DNA from 3 places in the Bradyrhizobium cedriense genome. Region 2 is predicted to be linked to each of the others. Evidence: predicted binding sites of a transcription regulator. Region 2 holds the regulator's gene; each other region holds the start of a gene.
The links. Region 2 encodes HrcA, which represses chaperone genes, less so after heat shock. Its sites were predicted from a motif close to GTTAGCACTCNCNNNNNGNGAGTGCTAAC; they were not measured.
Positions count from the first base shown of each region.

Region 1: a site for HrcA is predicted at 2,458-2,486, ahead of ACYCVF_RS21580 (co-chaperone GroES). Genes of this name have one in related genera too.
Region 3: a site for HrcA is predicted at 2,219-2,247, ahead of groES (co-chaperone GroES). Genes of this name have one in related genera too.

Region 1 is NZ_JBTSWB010000005.1:60,259-65,352, forward strand. It holds gene ACYCVF_RS21560 (L,D-transpeptidase) at 1-474, opposite strand, end outside; gene ACYCVF_RS21565 (hypothetical protein) at 467-793, shown strand; gene ACYCVF_RS21570 (protein phosphatase CheZ) at 793-1,578, shown strand; gene ACYCVF_RS21575 (hypothetical protein) at 1,740-2,261, opposite strand; gene ACYCVF_RS21580 (co-chaperone GroES) at 2,578-2,874, shown strand; gene groL (chaperonin GroEL) at 3,021-4,652, shown strand; gene ACYCVF_RS21590 (hypothetical protein) at 4,795-5,094, shown strand, end outside.
Region 2 is NZ_JBTSWB010000004.1:116,802-121,895, reverse strand. It holds gene dnaK (molecular chaperone DnaK) at 1-299, opposite strand, end outside; gene ACYCVF_RS17275 (hypothetical protein) at 694-1,635, shown strand; gene grpE (nucleotide exchange factor GrpE) at 1,763-2,380, opposite strand; gene hrcA (heat-inducible transcriptional repressor HrcA) at 2,479-3,567, opposite strand; gene rph (ribonuclease PH) at 3,734-4,447, shown strand; gene rdgB (RdgB/HAM1 family non-canonical purine NTP pyrophosphatase) at 4,458-5,093, shown strand.
Region 3 is NZ_JBTSWB010000001.1:1,296,608-1,301,701, reverse strand. It holds gene ACYCVF_RS06190 (O-linked N-acetylglucosamine transferase, SPINDLY family protein) at 1-1,618, shown strand, start outside; gene ACYCVF_RS06185 (usg protein) at 1,627-1,914, opposite strand; gene groES (co-chaperone GroES) at 2,291-2,605, shown strand; gene groL (chaperonin GroEL) at 2,652-4,292, shown strand; partial or broken gene ACYCVF_RS06170 (GIY-YIG nuclease family protein) at 4,440-4,729, shown strand; gene lepB (signal peptidase I) at 4,812-5,094, opposite strand, start outside.

The DNA.
Region 1 (5,094 bases), on a different contig from region 2:
CGTCGCCCTGCCATTGCCCTCGACGAGATAAAGGAACTTGTTCGGCGTATCGACCACGATCGTGCCGGGACTTTCGTTGCCGTTATAGTCAACGAGTTGCTTCTCGAATTTCGGATCGAGCAGGCGCTGCCGCGGGTCGACCGCCTCCTGCTGAAGGGCTGCGCCTTGTATCTGCGGCTCACCCATCGGCGGCAGGCGGCGCTGGTCGTAGTAAGCCGGCTGCTGCTGATACACCGGCTGCTGAGGCGCGTAAGCCGGACCTCGGCCGGGGCCATCGCCGAACAGGAACTCGATGAATCCGCCGCCCATGTTCGCATTGGAGGCGACGCGCACCGGCGCCGGCGGCACCTGCGGCGCATAGAGCACCGCCGGCGGATCGTTCGGAACGCTGTTGTCGAAGGCGCTGGCGCCGTTCACGCCGGCAATGAAGCTGCAAGCGCTGCCGAGCAGCGCGACGGACATTTTCTTGAACATCGACGTACTCTGTACTGTTTCGTCTGGATCGCATGCGCCGTTGGAAGGTGCCCGGCTGGACGGCGCCCGCGACGTGGTCAATAAAGAGCAAAAGCCGTTTTGTTTGGTAAACGAAACGGGCTTTTGGATTCACCACGTCGCGAGCGGCGGCGCAATTTGGCGATCAGCGTTTATTTTCGATGAACGCCGCGCATACATGGTTAATCGCTTCTTTGCGCAGCGTCGCACGCAGCCGCCCCCGACAGTTCCGGTTGTGAACCTCGTGTTAAATCGCTTCTGCCTACAAAGGCGCGTGAGTGAGGTGGGGGGAGTATCCTGATGGCTGTTCACCGCAAACGTTTTCGTGTCGAAGATATCGTCGGTGGCGAGATGCCCATTCTAGACGTGGCTGAAGAGGCACCCCCGATGCACAGCGAGATCATGGCCGAGCTGCGCGCGATCCGCGCACAGATGGCGAAGGGCGTCGCCGCGGCGCCGCTGTCCGGAAGCGCGGCCATGGCGGCGATCGACGCCTCGACGGCCCACGAGCTCGCTGAAGCGCGTACCATGCTCGACACTTACCGAGCACAGATCGAGCAGTGCGAGAAGCTGAAGGTCGAGCTCGACCTCATCCATGACGCCATCGATCGCACCAAGCGCGAGATCGCGACGCTGCACGGCAAGAGCTTCGACGGAGGGGAGATGGCCAAGGTCAATGGCGAGCTCGGCGCGGTGGTCGGCGGCACCGAGCAGGCGACCCAGCAAATTCTCGAAGCCGCGGAATCGATCGACCAGGCCGCCAGCGCAATGTCCAAGGTCGACTCGGCCGATCAGCAGAAGCGGCTCGCCGACGACATCCAGGAACGCGTCATCTCGATCTTCGAAGCCTGCAACTTCCAGGACCTGACCGGCCAGCGCATCAGCAAGGTCATGACCACCATGAAGTTCATCGAGCAGCACATCAATGCGATGATGGACATCTGGGGTGGCGTCGACGCGATCAAGGCCCATGTGCCGGCGCAGGTCGACAACCGCAGCGAGGACGAGAAGCTCCTCAACGGCCCGAAGCTCGCCGGCGAAGTCGGCCATGCCTCCCAGGACGACATCGACGCGTTGTTCGACTGAGCGGACGCGGATCACGGAAAAAGCAAAACGCCGGCGAGAGCCGGCGTTTCTTGTTTTTCATCTGAAGCTGTCATTCCGGGGCGATGCGTCAGCATCGAACCCGGAATCTCGAGGTTCCGGGTTCGGTCCTGCGGACCGCCCCGGAACGACAATCACAACGATCATGCCCGCGGCGCGCAGCGGACGTAGACCATGTTGCCGTAGCGGGTGGCGGCGTCCTTGTCGATGAAGCGGGTGATCAGGACGCGGCCGTCGAAGGAGATGATCTCGCGGTCCTGGTCGCCCGGCGTGGGACCGGCGGGCCCGATGTAGTTCTTGCCGCTCGGCGAGCCCTTCAGCCGCAGCTCCTGGGGTGTCGCCTGGTCGGCCAGATGCATGATCACGCCGCCGGAGGAACCGGCAGTGATCACATAGGGGTTCTTGCACTGGGCACGGGCGGCGGCCTCGGTGCGGGCGCGGTCGGCCGGGTTCTGGAACGAGGCGAGACCCCAGCGACCGACGATCTCGTCGGCGCGGATGGTGGCGGGCATTTCCGGAGCTGTACCGGGCTCGGCTTCGGGCGGCGGCGAGGACGACGAGAAGGACGGCAGGCTCATGCCACCGCCGCAGGCGCCCAGCAACAGCGCCAGACAAGAGGCGGCTGCCAGATTGGCAACCGTGCGCGCGTGAGCCGAACTGATCATGGCATTCCCCCCGAACAAAACCATGGCCGCACCCCTCCCGCAGCCAAGCGCAAAACCGCTGCCGGAGCAATGACGTCCTTGTATGCGCCGGCGCCCCGAACGAGTTTCCAATGCCACCATCCTATATCCGCCTCAACAATCGCTTAACCACCTTTGCTTGACAGGATCGCGGCCAAGCCATATTTCCGGGCCCACTATTAGCACTCGGAAAGCCCGATTGCTAAGCGCGCCGTTCAGTCCTCGAGGAGGGGGTGGACGGAAGCGCCGCCCCACCGACTTCCACTACTTCCGAAGCGAGCCTCCAAAGGGAAACGTCATGGCTAAATCCAAATTTCGTCCGCTGCATGACCGTGTCGTGGTCAAACGTATCGACGCCGAGGAAAAGACCAAGGGCGGCATCATCATTCCCGACACCGCCAAGGAAAAGCCCTCCCAGGGCGAGATCGTCGCCGTCGGCCCGGGCGGCCGCGACGAGACCGGCAAGCTGATTCCGATCGATCTCAAGGTCGGCGACCGCGTGCTGTTCGGCAAGTGGTCGGGCACCGAGGTCAAGATCGACAACGAAGAGCTCCTGATCATGAAGGAGTCGGACATCATGGGCGTGCTGGCCTAGGGCCATCTGCCTGAACAGCCGCTGAATGTCATGCCCGGATCGCGCGATCCGGGCATCCATCGTTCCACCCGGCTCGCTCCACGAGTCCCGGAATTGGTGCAACTGACAAGCGGCAGACACATCACGAAACACGAGGGATTGCAGACATGGCTGCCAAAGACGTCAAGTTTTCCGGAGACGCGCGCGATCGCATGCTGCGCGGCGTCGACATTCTCGCCAACGCCGTCAAGGTGACGCTCGGCCCGAAGGGCCGCAACGTCGTCATCGAGAAGAGCTTCGGCGCGCCCCGCATCACCAAGGACGGCGTCACCGTCGCCAAGGAGATCGAGCTCGAGGACAAGTTCGAGAACATGGGCGCCCAGATGGTGCGCGAGGTCGCTTCCAGGACCAACGACCTCGCCGGTGACGGCACCACCACCGCGACCGTGCTGGCCCAGGCCATCGTGCGCGAAGGCGCAAAGGCGGTCGCCGCCGGCATGAACCCGATGGACCTCAAGCGCGGCATCGACATCGCGGTGGCAGCCGTGATCAAGGACATCGAGAAGCGCGCCAAGCCGGTCGCCGCCTCCTCCGAGGTCGCCCAAGTCGGCACCATCTCGGCCAATGGCGACGCCGCCATCGGCAAGATGATCGCCCAGGCGATGCAGAAGGTCGGCAACGAGGGCGTCATCACCGTCGAGGAGAACAAGTCGCTCGAAACCGAGGTCGACATCGTCGAGGGCATGAAGTTCGACCGCGGCTATCTGTCGCCTTACTTCGTCACCAACGCCGAGAAGATGACCGCCGAGCTCGAGGACGCCTACATCCTCCTGCACGAGAAGAAGCTCTCGGGCCTGCAGGCCATGCTGCCGGTGCTGGAAGCCGTGGTGCAGTCGGGCAAGCCGCTCGTCATCATCGCCGAGGACGTCGAGGGCGAGGCGCTGGCCACCCTGGTCGTCAACCGCCTGCGTGGCGGCCTCAAGGTCGCGGCGGTCAAGGCGCCGGGCTTCGGCGATCGCCGCAAGGCCATGCTCGAGGACATCGCGATCCTCACCGGCGGCCAGCTGATCTCCGAGGACCTCGGCATGAAGCTCGAGAACGTCACGGTGAAGATGCTGGGACGCGCCGGCAAGGTGGTGATCGACAAGGAGAACACCACGATCGTCAAGGGCGCCGGCAAGAAGCCCGAGATCGAGGCCCGCGTCGGCCAGATCAAGGCCCAGATCGAGGAGACCACCTCGGACTACGACCGCGAGAAGCTCCAGGAGCGCCTCGCCAAGCTCGCTGGCGGCGTCGCGGTGATCCGCGTCGGCGGCGCCACCGAGATCGAGGTCAAGGAGAAGAAGGACCGCGTCGAGGACGCGCTCAACGCCACCCGCGCCGCTGTGCAGGAAGGCATCGTCCCCGGGGGCGGCGTCGCGCTGCTCCGCGCCAAGAAGGCGGTCGGCCGTCTCACCAACGCCAATGAGGACGTCCAGGCCGGCATCAACATCGTGCTGAAGGCGCTGGAAGCCCCTATCCGCCAAATCTCCGAGAACGCGGGCGTGGAGGGTTCGATCGTCGTCGGCAAGATCCTCGAGAACAAGTCCGAGACCTTCGGCTTCGACGCCCAGACCGAGGACTATGTCGACATGGTCGAGAAGGGCATCATCGATCCCGCCAAGGTGGTGCGCACCGCGCTCCAGGACGCCTCCTCCGTGGCCGGCCTGCTGGTGACCACCGAGGCCATGGTTGCCGAGACGCCGAAGAAGGAAGCCCCGCCCGCCATGCCAGCCGGCGGCGGCATGGGCGGCTTCTAAGCCTCCCAAGCAAGACAGTGTTGCGAAGGCCGCCTCCGGGCGGCCTTCTTTTTTGCCCACCCTGCTCGTTCGCTTTCCGATTCAACCTGCGCGCAAAACCCACTACGGTGGCGCGCCGATTCGATTGCGCGAGGATCCATCAATGCGTGCGCTTCTGGTTTGTTCGACAGCCGTGCTGGCGGCCCTGCTCACCGTTTCGCCGCACCCCGCGCCCGCGCAGATGAAGCTGTCACCAAAGGCCGCGGCGCCGGGCGGAACCGAGACACGCTATTTCACCTCGCTCGACGGGCTGATGGACGGCAATGCCGACGTGATCCTGAAGGAGACGCGCCAGGGCAAGACGGTCACCGCGGCGGTGCTCGACGTCTGTTATCCGCTCGCGAAGAATTCCGACCGCAAGGACCGCTTCGTCGTCAATCTCCAGGTCGCGGGCCAGACGCTG
Region 2 (5,094 bases):
TCGCCGTTGGAAGCCTTCACGATCTTGTACGGGACGAGCTTCTTGTCCTTCTCGACCATCGGGTCGTCGTAGCGGCGGCCGATGAGGCGCTTCACTGCGAAGAAGGTGCGCTCGGGATTGGTAACGGCCTGACGCTTGGCCGGCTGGCCGACGAGGCGCTCGCCGTCATCCGTCACGGCGACGATCGAAGGCGTCGTGCGCATGCCTTCGGAATTCTCGATGACTTTGGCGTTCTTGCCATCCATCACGGCGACGCACGAATTCGTGGTGCCGAGGTCGATCCCAATGACCTTTCCCATGGTCCTGATACCCTTCTTTTTGCGGCAGGTTGGCTGGGCCCAGAAGGCACCCGAACCGAAACCCCCTAAGATCAAACATCCGCGATATTGCGATGATTGAGGCTCATATAGGAGGGGGGGAGGGGCCCGCAAGGACCGAAGCTACGTTTCTGCCGCGAAAACATTGGGTTTTGGAAGATGATGTCCGGCCTCCACCGCCCTTGCGGGTGAGGAATTATTAACAGGTCCGGGCCACGGCAAGCCCCCGCTACCGCAATCGGCCCCGCCCTGTTGCGGCAAGGCCAAACCCGCTAAAAGACGGACTGGCCGGACAGCCGGCGCCGCTGCTTCGCGCGACAAAGCGGCCCGGTCGCCGACCATCGAACGGCCTCAATGTGAACCAATCAGAGTGCCCATGAAGCTGATCCGCCCCCTCGCCGCGCTCGCCCTCCTCGCCGCAACAACGTTTCCGGCCCTCGCCGCCGACGCCGTCTTCCCACCTGGCTTGCGTCTCGGCATGGTGCCGTTGATCGGCCTCAGCACGGCAAAAACCTTCCCGGGCTTCGAGAGCGAGGACGGCAACGTCAAGGTGCTGATCACCGAGCTACCGCCGGCCGCCTATGGCGAGGTCGTGGGCGCCTTCAACTCCAATCCGGCCGGGACCAATGGCGTCAAGCAGGACAAGATCGAGACCCCCGCCGGTCTCGCCTATTTCACGACCGAAAGCGGCAAGGCCGGCGATACCCCGGTGAAACGCTATTCGATGATCGTGCCCGGTGCGGGCTTCTCCGGCTATGTCGCGGTGCAGATTCCGGAGAATGCTACGAAGATCTACACGGATGAAGCGGTGCGGCAGATGTTTGCGAGCGCCGTCACCCGCAAGCAGGTCTCGGCCGAAGAGCAGATCGCGCTGATGCCGTTCAAGATCACGGATCTCGCCGACTTCAAGGACGTCCGGACCCTGGCGCCGGGCAGCAGCATCATCCTGGCCGACGGCGACGAGAGCACGGGCTACGAGTCGAAGCCGTTCATGATCCTCGGTGTGATCGGCGCCACCCCGCAACAGGCTGACGACCGCGCTCGCTTCGCCCAGGAGGCGGCGCTCCAGATTCCCGGCGTGCGTGAGTCGCGCGTCACCATGTCGGAGCCGATCCGCATCAACGGACAGCAGGGATTCGAGACCCGGATCGATGGCGTCAGCGGCAAGGACAAGGTGCCCGTGACCGTGGTGCAGTGGATCCGCTTCTCGACTGGAGGCGCATCATTGCGCATCGTCGCCAGCGCCCCGCGCGACAAGTGGTCCGCCGCCTTCACCCGCTTCCGCGCCGTGCGCGACGGGATCCAGCCGAAGGGATAGCTGCATCCGCAAGCGAGATGCGCTCCCCCCTCGCGGGGCAGGGCCGGGGAGCGGGCTGTCTCAACAGCGAAGGCTCTCCCAAAGGAGAGAGCCCTCACCCGGCCGCGTTGCGCACGATGAGGATCGATCAGTTCGGCGCGCCGCTCGACTCATTGTTGTTGGCCGCCGGCGCAGCCTTCGCGCCACCCTTGGCGACGCCGACCAGCGCCGGGCGCAGCACGCGCTCACCGATGGTGTAGCCGGCCTGCATGATCTGCACGACGGTGCCCGACGGCACCGAGGCATCGGGCACTTCGAACATCGCCTGATGGAAGTTCGGATCGAACTTCTGCCCCTGGGGATCAAGTTTCTTGACACCGTGCTTCTCGAGCGCGCTGTGCAGCGAGCGCTCGGTGAGCTCGACGCCTTCGATCAGCCCCTTCAGGCCGGCATCGGCATTGGCGCGCGCCTCCGCCGGGACGGCATCGAGCGCGCGCTGGAGGTTGTCGGCGATGTCGAGCACGTCACGGGCAAAGCCGGTGATGCCGTAGAGACGCGCATCGGCGACTTCCTTGGCGGTGCGCTTGCGCAGATTTTCCATCTCGGCCAGCGTCCGGAGCATCCGGTCGCGCGCCTCGGCAGCTTCCTTCTGCAAGCTTTCGACCGAACCGGGCTCGGGATCATCAGGCATGATGTAGGGCTTCGAGACCACGGGCTCGCCGGTCGGCGCTGTCGTGTCTTCGGGTTGCCGTTCGTGATCAGTCATCGGCTCACTTCTCGAACTTGGCTAAAGGGATTTTTCTGGCCCGGATATCGTGCTTCAGACGGCGAAAATCAAGCGCCCGTGATCGGCAGCCTGGCCGATCAGCCGCCGAGGAGGCGGCTGACGATGCGGGCGGCGTAGTCCACGGTCGGGATCACGCGGGCATAATTCAGCCGCGTCGGGCCAATCACGCCCAATACGCCCACGATGTGCCCGGCGGCATCACGATAGGGCGAGATGATGGTGGAGGACCCCGACAGTGAGAACAGCTTGTTCTCGCTGCCGATGAAGATGCGCACACCCTCAGCGGTTTCGGCCCGGCCGAGCAGATCGATGACGCCGCGCTTGGTCTCGAGATCGTCGAACAGCAGACGCACCCGCTCCAGATCCTCCAGCGCGTGCAGATCTTCGAGCAAATTGGCATGGCCGCGGACGATGAGCTGGCGATCCTCGTTCTCGCCGCCGGACCAGCTGGCGATGCCGGCCGAGATCACTTTTTGCGTCAGCTGATCGAGTTCGGCGCGCGCCGCGCCGAGAGCAGTCTCGAGCTCGAGCCGCGCCTCGGCCAGCGTGCGGCCGCGGATGCGGGCATTGAGGAAATTGCCGGCCTCGGCGAGCGCCGAGGAAGGAACTCCGGGGGGCAGCGTCAGCACGCGGTTTTCGACCTGGCCGTCCTCGCCGACGAGGATCACCAGCGCCTTCTCCGGTTCCAGGCGGACGAACTCGATATGCTTCAACCGCGCATTGGATTTTGGCGTCAACACGACGGCTGCGGCACGGGTCAGGCCCGACAGCCGCATCAGGGCCTGGTCCAGCGCCGCCTCGACGGACTGCGCTTCGCCGACGGAGGAGAGCTGGCTCTGGATCGACTGCCGCTCGGCCTCGTTGAGATCGCCGACCTGCATCAATGCATCGACAAAGAAACGCAGGCCGAGTTCCGTCGGCAGCCGGCCGGCGGAGGTGTGGGGCGCATAGATCAGTCCGAGCTGCTCCAGATCGGACATGACATTGCGGACCGAGGCCGGCGACAGCGGCGTGGCGATCAGGCGCGAAATATTGCGCGAGCCGACCGGCTCACCGGTCGCGAGATAGCTTTCGACAATTTGACGAAAGATGTCGCGGGAACGCTCGTTGAGCTGGGCAAGGCCTGCGCGCGGCGCGATCAGATGGATCGGATCGTGATGGGCCACAGACGGTAACTCCTCTCAGATGCTCGTAATTTGTCGATCCCGGGCGCTTCTGACAAGCGTTGCGTTTGCGGCCTCCGTAACAGGGGTGAAAAAACCTTGCCGGCCACCCTCGCCCCACCTACAAGCACCGCGAACAGCCTTTTTCCGTGAGTTTTGGAGGAATCCCATGCGGCCAAGCCGCCGTGCGCCCGACGAATTGCGCCCCGTGACGCTAGAGCGCGGCGTGGTCAAATATGCGGAAGGCTCGTGCCTGGTGAAATTCGGCGATACCCACGTGCTGGTCACCGCCACGCTGGAGGACCGTCTGCCGCCGTGGCTGAAGGGCCAGGGCCGCGGCTGGGTCACCGCCGAATACGGCATGCTGCCGCGCGCAACCTCGGAACGGACCCGCCGCGAGGCTTCCGCCGGAAAGCAGAGCGGCCGCACTGTCGAGATCCAGCGCCTGATCGGCCGGTCGCTTCGCACCATCATCAATCTCGAAGCGCTCGGCGAGCGCCAGATCACGGTCGATTGCGACGTGCTCCAGGCCGACGGCGGCACGCGCACGGCCTCGATCACCGGCGCCTGGGTCGCGCTGGCCGACTGCATCAACTGGATGAAGGCGCGCAACATGGTCAAGGCCAACGTGATGCGCGACAACGTCGCCGCGATCTCCTGCGGCATCTACAACGGCACGCCGGTGCTCGATCTCGACTATGCCGAGGATTCGGAAGCCCAGACCGACGCCAATTTCGTCATGACCGGCGATGGCCGCATCATCGAGGTGCAGGGCACCGCGGAACGCGAGCCGTTCACCGAAGCCGAGCTCCTGGCGCTGATGACGCTGGCCCGCAAGGGCGTCGCGCGTCTGGTGGACTTGCAGAAACTGGCTGTGGCGTAGTCAATAGGCCATGCACCGCCGAATCACGGACAAGCTGGTCATCGCGACCCACAATCCCGGCAAGCTCGCCGAGATGCGGGAGCTGCTTGCGCCGTACGGCATCGAGGCGGTGTCGGCCGGCGAGCTCGGCCTGGGCGAGCCGGACGAGACCGGCACCGATTTCCGCAGCAACGCCGCGATCAAGGCGATTGCGGCGGCGCAGGCAGCGAAGCTTCCCGCCTTCGCCGACGATTCCGGCATCGTGGTCGACGCGCTCGACGGCGCGCCCGGCATCTACAGCGCGCGTTGGGCCGGCCCCGCCAAGGATTTCAATGCGGCGATGACGCGGATCGAGCGCCTGCTGCAGGAGCGCGGCGCGACGACTGCCGACAAGCGCAGAGCCCATTTCGTCTCGGCACTCTGCGTCGTCTGGCCCGACCATCATCTCGAAGAGGTCGAGGCGCGCGTCGACGGCACGCTGGTCTGGCCGCCGCGCGGCAATGCCGGCTTCGGCTACGATCCGATGTTCCTGCCCGACGGCCACGACCGCACCTTCGGCGAGATGACCAGCATCGAGAAGCACGGCCTGCCGCCGCTCGGCCTCGGCCTGTCGCACCGCGCCCGCGCCTTCGTGAAACTGGCGGAGATCTGCCTTGAGCCGCGCTAGA
Region 3 (5,094 bases), on a different contig from region 2:
CTTGCGCAACTATGACGAGGCTCTCGCAAGCTTGAACCGCGCGCTCTCGATCAAGCCCGACTATGCCGCCGCGCTTGCGAACCGCGCCGTTGCATTGCGGGAGCTACGGCGATTTGACGAGGCCATGGCGGACTGCAATCGCGCAATCGCCCTGGCACCCGGCGACGTGAACGGGTGGCTCTGGCGTGCCAATGTCCTGCTCCAGACCCAGCAAATTGCCGAGGCATTGTCCGATTGCGAGAGGGCTCTCGCAATCGCTCCCGATTCAGATCAAGCCCACCTGGTGCTGGGCCTTTGCCTCGCCGGGCTGGGCCGGGTCGACGAAGCCCTCGACAGCTTCGACAGAGCTCTCGACATCCGGTCCGACCTGCAGAGCGCGATCTCCAGCAAGATATTCACGCTCGATTTCGCGCCGAACGCCAGCGTTGAACAGCATCAGCAAGCGCGGCGAGTCTGGTGGGAGCGGATCGGAGCGAAGATCGCTTCAGAAGCGGCGGCACCGCATGGCAACAACCGGGATCCGAACCGCCGTCTCGTGCTCGGCTACGTCTCGTCGGACTTCAATGCGCATTCGGCCGCGTTCATTTTCAAGCCGGTCCTGCAACACCATGACCGGGCACGGTTCGAAATCGTGTGCTACTCTTGCTCTTCGAAAGTGGATGCGACGACAAGCGAATTTCAGGGGATCGCCGACCGCTGGCGCGACGCCGCGCAATGGACCGACGATCGTCTCGCCGCTCAGATTCGCGCCGATCATGTCGATATCCTGATCGATCTGTCCGGCCACACCAGAGGAAACCGCCTCGGCGTGTTTGCGCGCAAGCCGGCGCCGATCCAGGTCCATGGATGGGGCCATGGCACCGGCACCGGGCTGCCGACGATCGATTATCTGTTCTCGGACCCCGTCGCGATTCCGGTTGCGGTTCGGCATCTTTTTGCGGAGACCGTCGTCGACCTGCCGTGCTTCGTGACGCTCGCGCCGCTGCCGGGGCGGATTGCGCGGGCGCGGGCGCCGGCTCTCTCGAACGGCTTCGTGACGTTCGGTGTGTTCAACCGCATCAGCAAGATTTCGGACGAGGCCGCGGCCGTCTGGTCCAGGATTCTCGAGCGGGTCCCCGGCTCGCGACTGCTGATCAAGGATGTTGCACTGGACGATCAACTGGTCCGCGACAAGCTGCTGGCACGATTTGCGGCTTGCCGACTGCCGGCCAGTCGCGTCGATCTGCTCGGAGCCACGCTGCGGGACGAACATCTGACATCGTTCAATCGTATCGACATTGCCCTCGACCCATTCCCACAGAACGGCGGCGTCAGCACATTGGAAGCCTTGCAGATGGGCGTGCCTGTGGTGGCGAAGCTCGGGAACAGTCTGCCCAGCCGTGCGGCCGGCGCCATTCTCAGCGCGCTTGGGCTACCGGACTGGGTGGCGGATAGCGATGAGGCGTATGTCGACATCGCAGCCAGCCGCGCGGCGCGAATCTGCGACCTCGATCAATTGCGACGCGAACTGCCCAGCCAGATCAACGCTGCGGCCCTCGGCAACCCAGTCTCATATGCGCGAGCGGTGGACGACGCCTATCGCGCCATGTGGACACGCTATTGCAACGGTGGCGTCTGATCCCTGCCTCAGTGCAGCCGGAACACGCCATCCACGGCGCGCAGCTCGGCCGGCTTGATCAGCTTGGAATGCGCCACGGTGACCGAATGGAGCGGGCCGTCGAGCTTCTCCTGCCAGAACGCCAGGAAATCCTTCAGCGCCGGAAATTTCGGAAACATGTCGTAGTTTTGCCAGACGTAGGTCTGGAGCAGCGAGGGATGATCCGGCATCCGGTACAGAATTTGTGCCGTCGTCAGCCCGTAACCCAGCATCTGTTTCCGGAAATCGTCGGAAACGCCCCCAACGCGCAGTCCCATGCCAAACCTCCTTTGCAGGAGCGCATTCAGGGGTGGCTTGGATCGGTGCCCCGGGAGCCACCCGGAAAAGATGCGCTCACATGTGAGAAATGTGACGCAAACTGACAACTCATCTCAAGCCCAAAAGTTTAACAAGCTGTTGAAATTCAATGCTTTAGCAGCAGATCCCACTCCGTGCTAATACGGCTCCGGCGCCGGTTAACGATGGCGAAGGGATTCTGGCAGTCCACGCTTTGGGGTGCTAATTTTTCTGCTACAAACCCTTGCCCCCGCAAAATTCCTGCCCTATTTCAGCTTCGCCCGTGCTAGCACTCGCGGGCAACGACTGCTAACAATCTCAAAATCCGTAACTCGTGCAAATGTTTAGGAGGACTGCATGAAATTCCGTCCGCTTCACGACCGCGTCGTGGTCAAGCGCATCGACGCAGAAGAGAAGACCGCTGGCGGCATCATCATTCCCGACACTGCCAAGGAAAAGCCCTCCCAGGGCGAAGTCGTCGCCGTGGGCCCGGGTGGCCGCGACGAGTCCGGCAAGCTGATCCCGATCGACCTGAAGGTCGGCGACCGCGTGCTGTTCGGCAAGTGGTCCGGCACCGAGGTCAAGATCGACGGCCAGGACCTGCTGATCATGAAGGAGAGCGACGTGATGGGCGTTCTCGAGGTCAGCGAGTCCAAGAAGAAGGCGGCCTAACAGGCCCGCACTCCATCCAGTCAAACATTCCAAGGAAAAAATCCAGATGGCAGCCAAAGAAGTCAAATTCTCGGTTGAAGCGCGCGACAAGATGCTGCGCGGCGTCGACATCCTCGCCAACGCGGTGAAGGTCACCCTCGGTCCGAAGGGCCGCAACGTCGTGCTCGACAAGTCGTTCGGCGCTCCCCGCATCACCAAGGACGGCGTCACCGTCGCCAAGGAGATCGAGCTCGAGGACAAGTTCGAGAACATGGGCGCGCAGATGGTGCGCGAAGTCGCCTCCAAGTCCGCTGACGCGGCCGGCGACGGCACCACCACCGCCACCGTGCTCGCCCAGGCGATCGTCCGCGAAGGCGCCAAGTCGGTCGCCGCCGGCATGAACCCGATGGACCTCAAGCGCGGTATCGACCTCGCGGTCGAAGCCGTCGTGGCGGACCTCGTCAAGAACTCCAAGAAGGTCACCTCGAACGACGAGATCGCCCAGGTCGGCACCATCTCCGCCAACGGCGATGCCGAAATCGGCAAGTTCCTCTCCGACGCCATGAAGAAGGTCGGCAACGAGGGTGTCATCACCGTCGAGGAAGCCAAGTCGCTCGAGACCGAGCTCGACGTCGTCGAGGGCATGCAGTTCGACCGCGGCTACATCTCGCCCTACTTCGTCACCAACGCCGACAAGATGCGCGTTGAGATGGACGACGCCTACATCCTCATCAACGAGAAGAAGCTCTCCTCGCTGAACGAGCTGCTGCCGCTGCTGGAAGCCGTGGTGCAGACCGGCAAGCCGCTGGTGATCGTCGCCGAGGACGTCGAGGGCGAAGCCCTCGCGACCCTGGTCGTGAACCGTCTGCGCGGCGGCCTGAAGGTCGCGGCCGTCAAGGCTCCGGGCTTCGGCGATCGCCGCAAGGCCATGCTGCAGGACATCGCGATCCTCACCGGCGGCCAGGCGATCTCGGAAGACCTCGGCATCAAGCTCGAGAACGTCACGCTCAACATGCTCGGTCGCGCCAAGAAGGTGATGATCGACAAGGAGAACACCACGATCGTCAACGGCGCCGGCAAGAAGGCCGACATCGAGGCGCGCGTGGCCCAGATCAAGGCGCAGATCGAGGAAACCACCTCGGACTACGACCGTGAGAAGCTCCAGGAGCGTCTCGCCAAGCTCGCGGGCGGCGTCGCGGTGATCCGCGTCGGCGGCGCGACCGAGGTCGAGGTGAAGGAGCGCAAGGATCGCGTTGATGACGCGATGCATGCGACCCGCGCGGCTGTCGAGGAAGGCATCGTCCCGGGCGGCGGCGTCGCCCTGCTCCGTGCTTCCGAGCAGCTCAAGGGCCTGCGCACCAAGAACGACGACCAGAAGACCGGCGTCGAGATCGTGCGCAAGGCGCTGTCGGCTCCCGCCCGCCAGATCGCGATCAACGCCGGTGAAGACGGCTCGGTGATCGTCGGCAAGGTGCTGGAGAACAAGTCGTATGCTTTCGGCTTCGACTCCCAGACCGGTGAGTACGGCGACCTCGTCAAGAAGGGCATCATCGATCCGACCAAGGTGGTCCGCACCGCGATCCAGAACGCAGCCTCGGTTGCCGCGCTCCTGATCACCACGGAAGCCATGGTCGCCGAGCTGCCCAAGAAGGGCGGCGCCGGCCCGGCGATGCCCCCGGGCGGCGGCATGGGCGGCATGGACTTCTAAGTCCAGCCTCTCAGGTACGGTCGAGACATGCGAAACCCCGGCAGCGATGCCGGGGTTTTTGTTTTGCCTGCCACACGCAACAGTAGCACAATCGGTCATTCCGGGGGCGACGAAGTCGCGAGCCGGAATCCATTTCACCGCTTACTCATGGCCTATTACGTTTACCTCCTCGCAAGCAAGAAATACGGCACGCTTTACATCGGCGTGACGAACGACATCATCCGCCGCATCCATGAACAATAAGAACAAAGTCGTCGCAGGGTTCAGCAAGCGCTACTCCGTTGACAGGCTGGTCTGGTTCGAGATCTACGATGATCCCGCTACGGCCATCAAACGCGAAAAGGAATTGAAGAAGTGGCGGCGGGACTGGAAGGTTCGGCTCATTGAGGAGAAGAATCCTCAATGGATCCGACCTGTATCCGCAAATTGCGAGCTGAGCTTGCGGATCAATGGATTCCGGGCTCGGCGCTTCGCGCCGCCCCGGAATGACGGCGCGAGGTGATGGGCGACGGAACCGCCTCACTCCACCTTCCCCAACCGCTCGAAGCGCGGCTCGCCGTCTTCGTCGAGCGACCAGATGATCCGGGTCACCTTGCCCACGAGGTTGTCCATCGGCACGAAGCCGATCGTCGGCATGCGGCTGTCGCTGGAATTGTCGCGGTTGTCGCCGAGCGTGAACAGATGGCCGGAAGGCACCGTGAAGACGTCGGTGTTGTCGAGATAGCCGTCGTCGGCGCAGTCGTACGTCACGTAGGACGCGCCGTTCGGCAGCGTCTCGCGCCAATTCCTGACTTTCGCATCG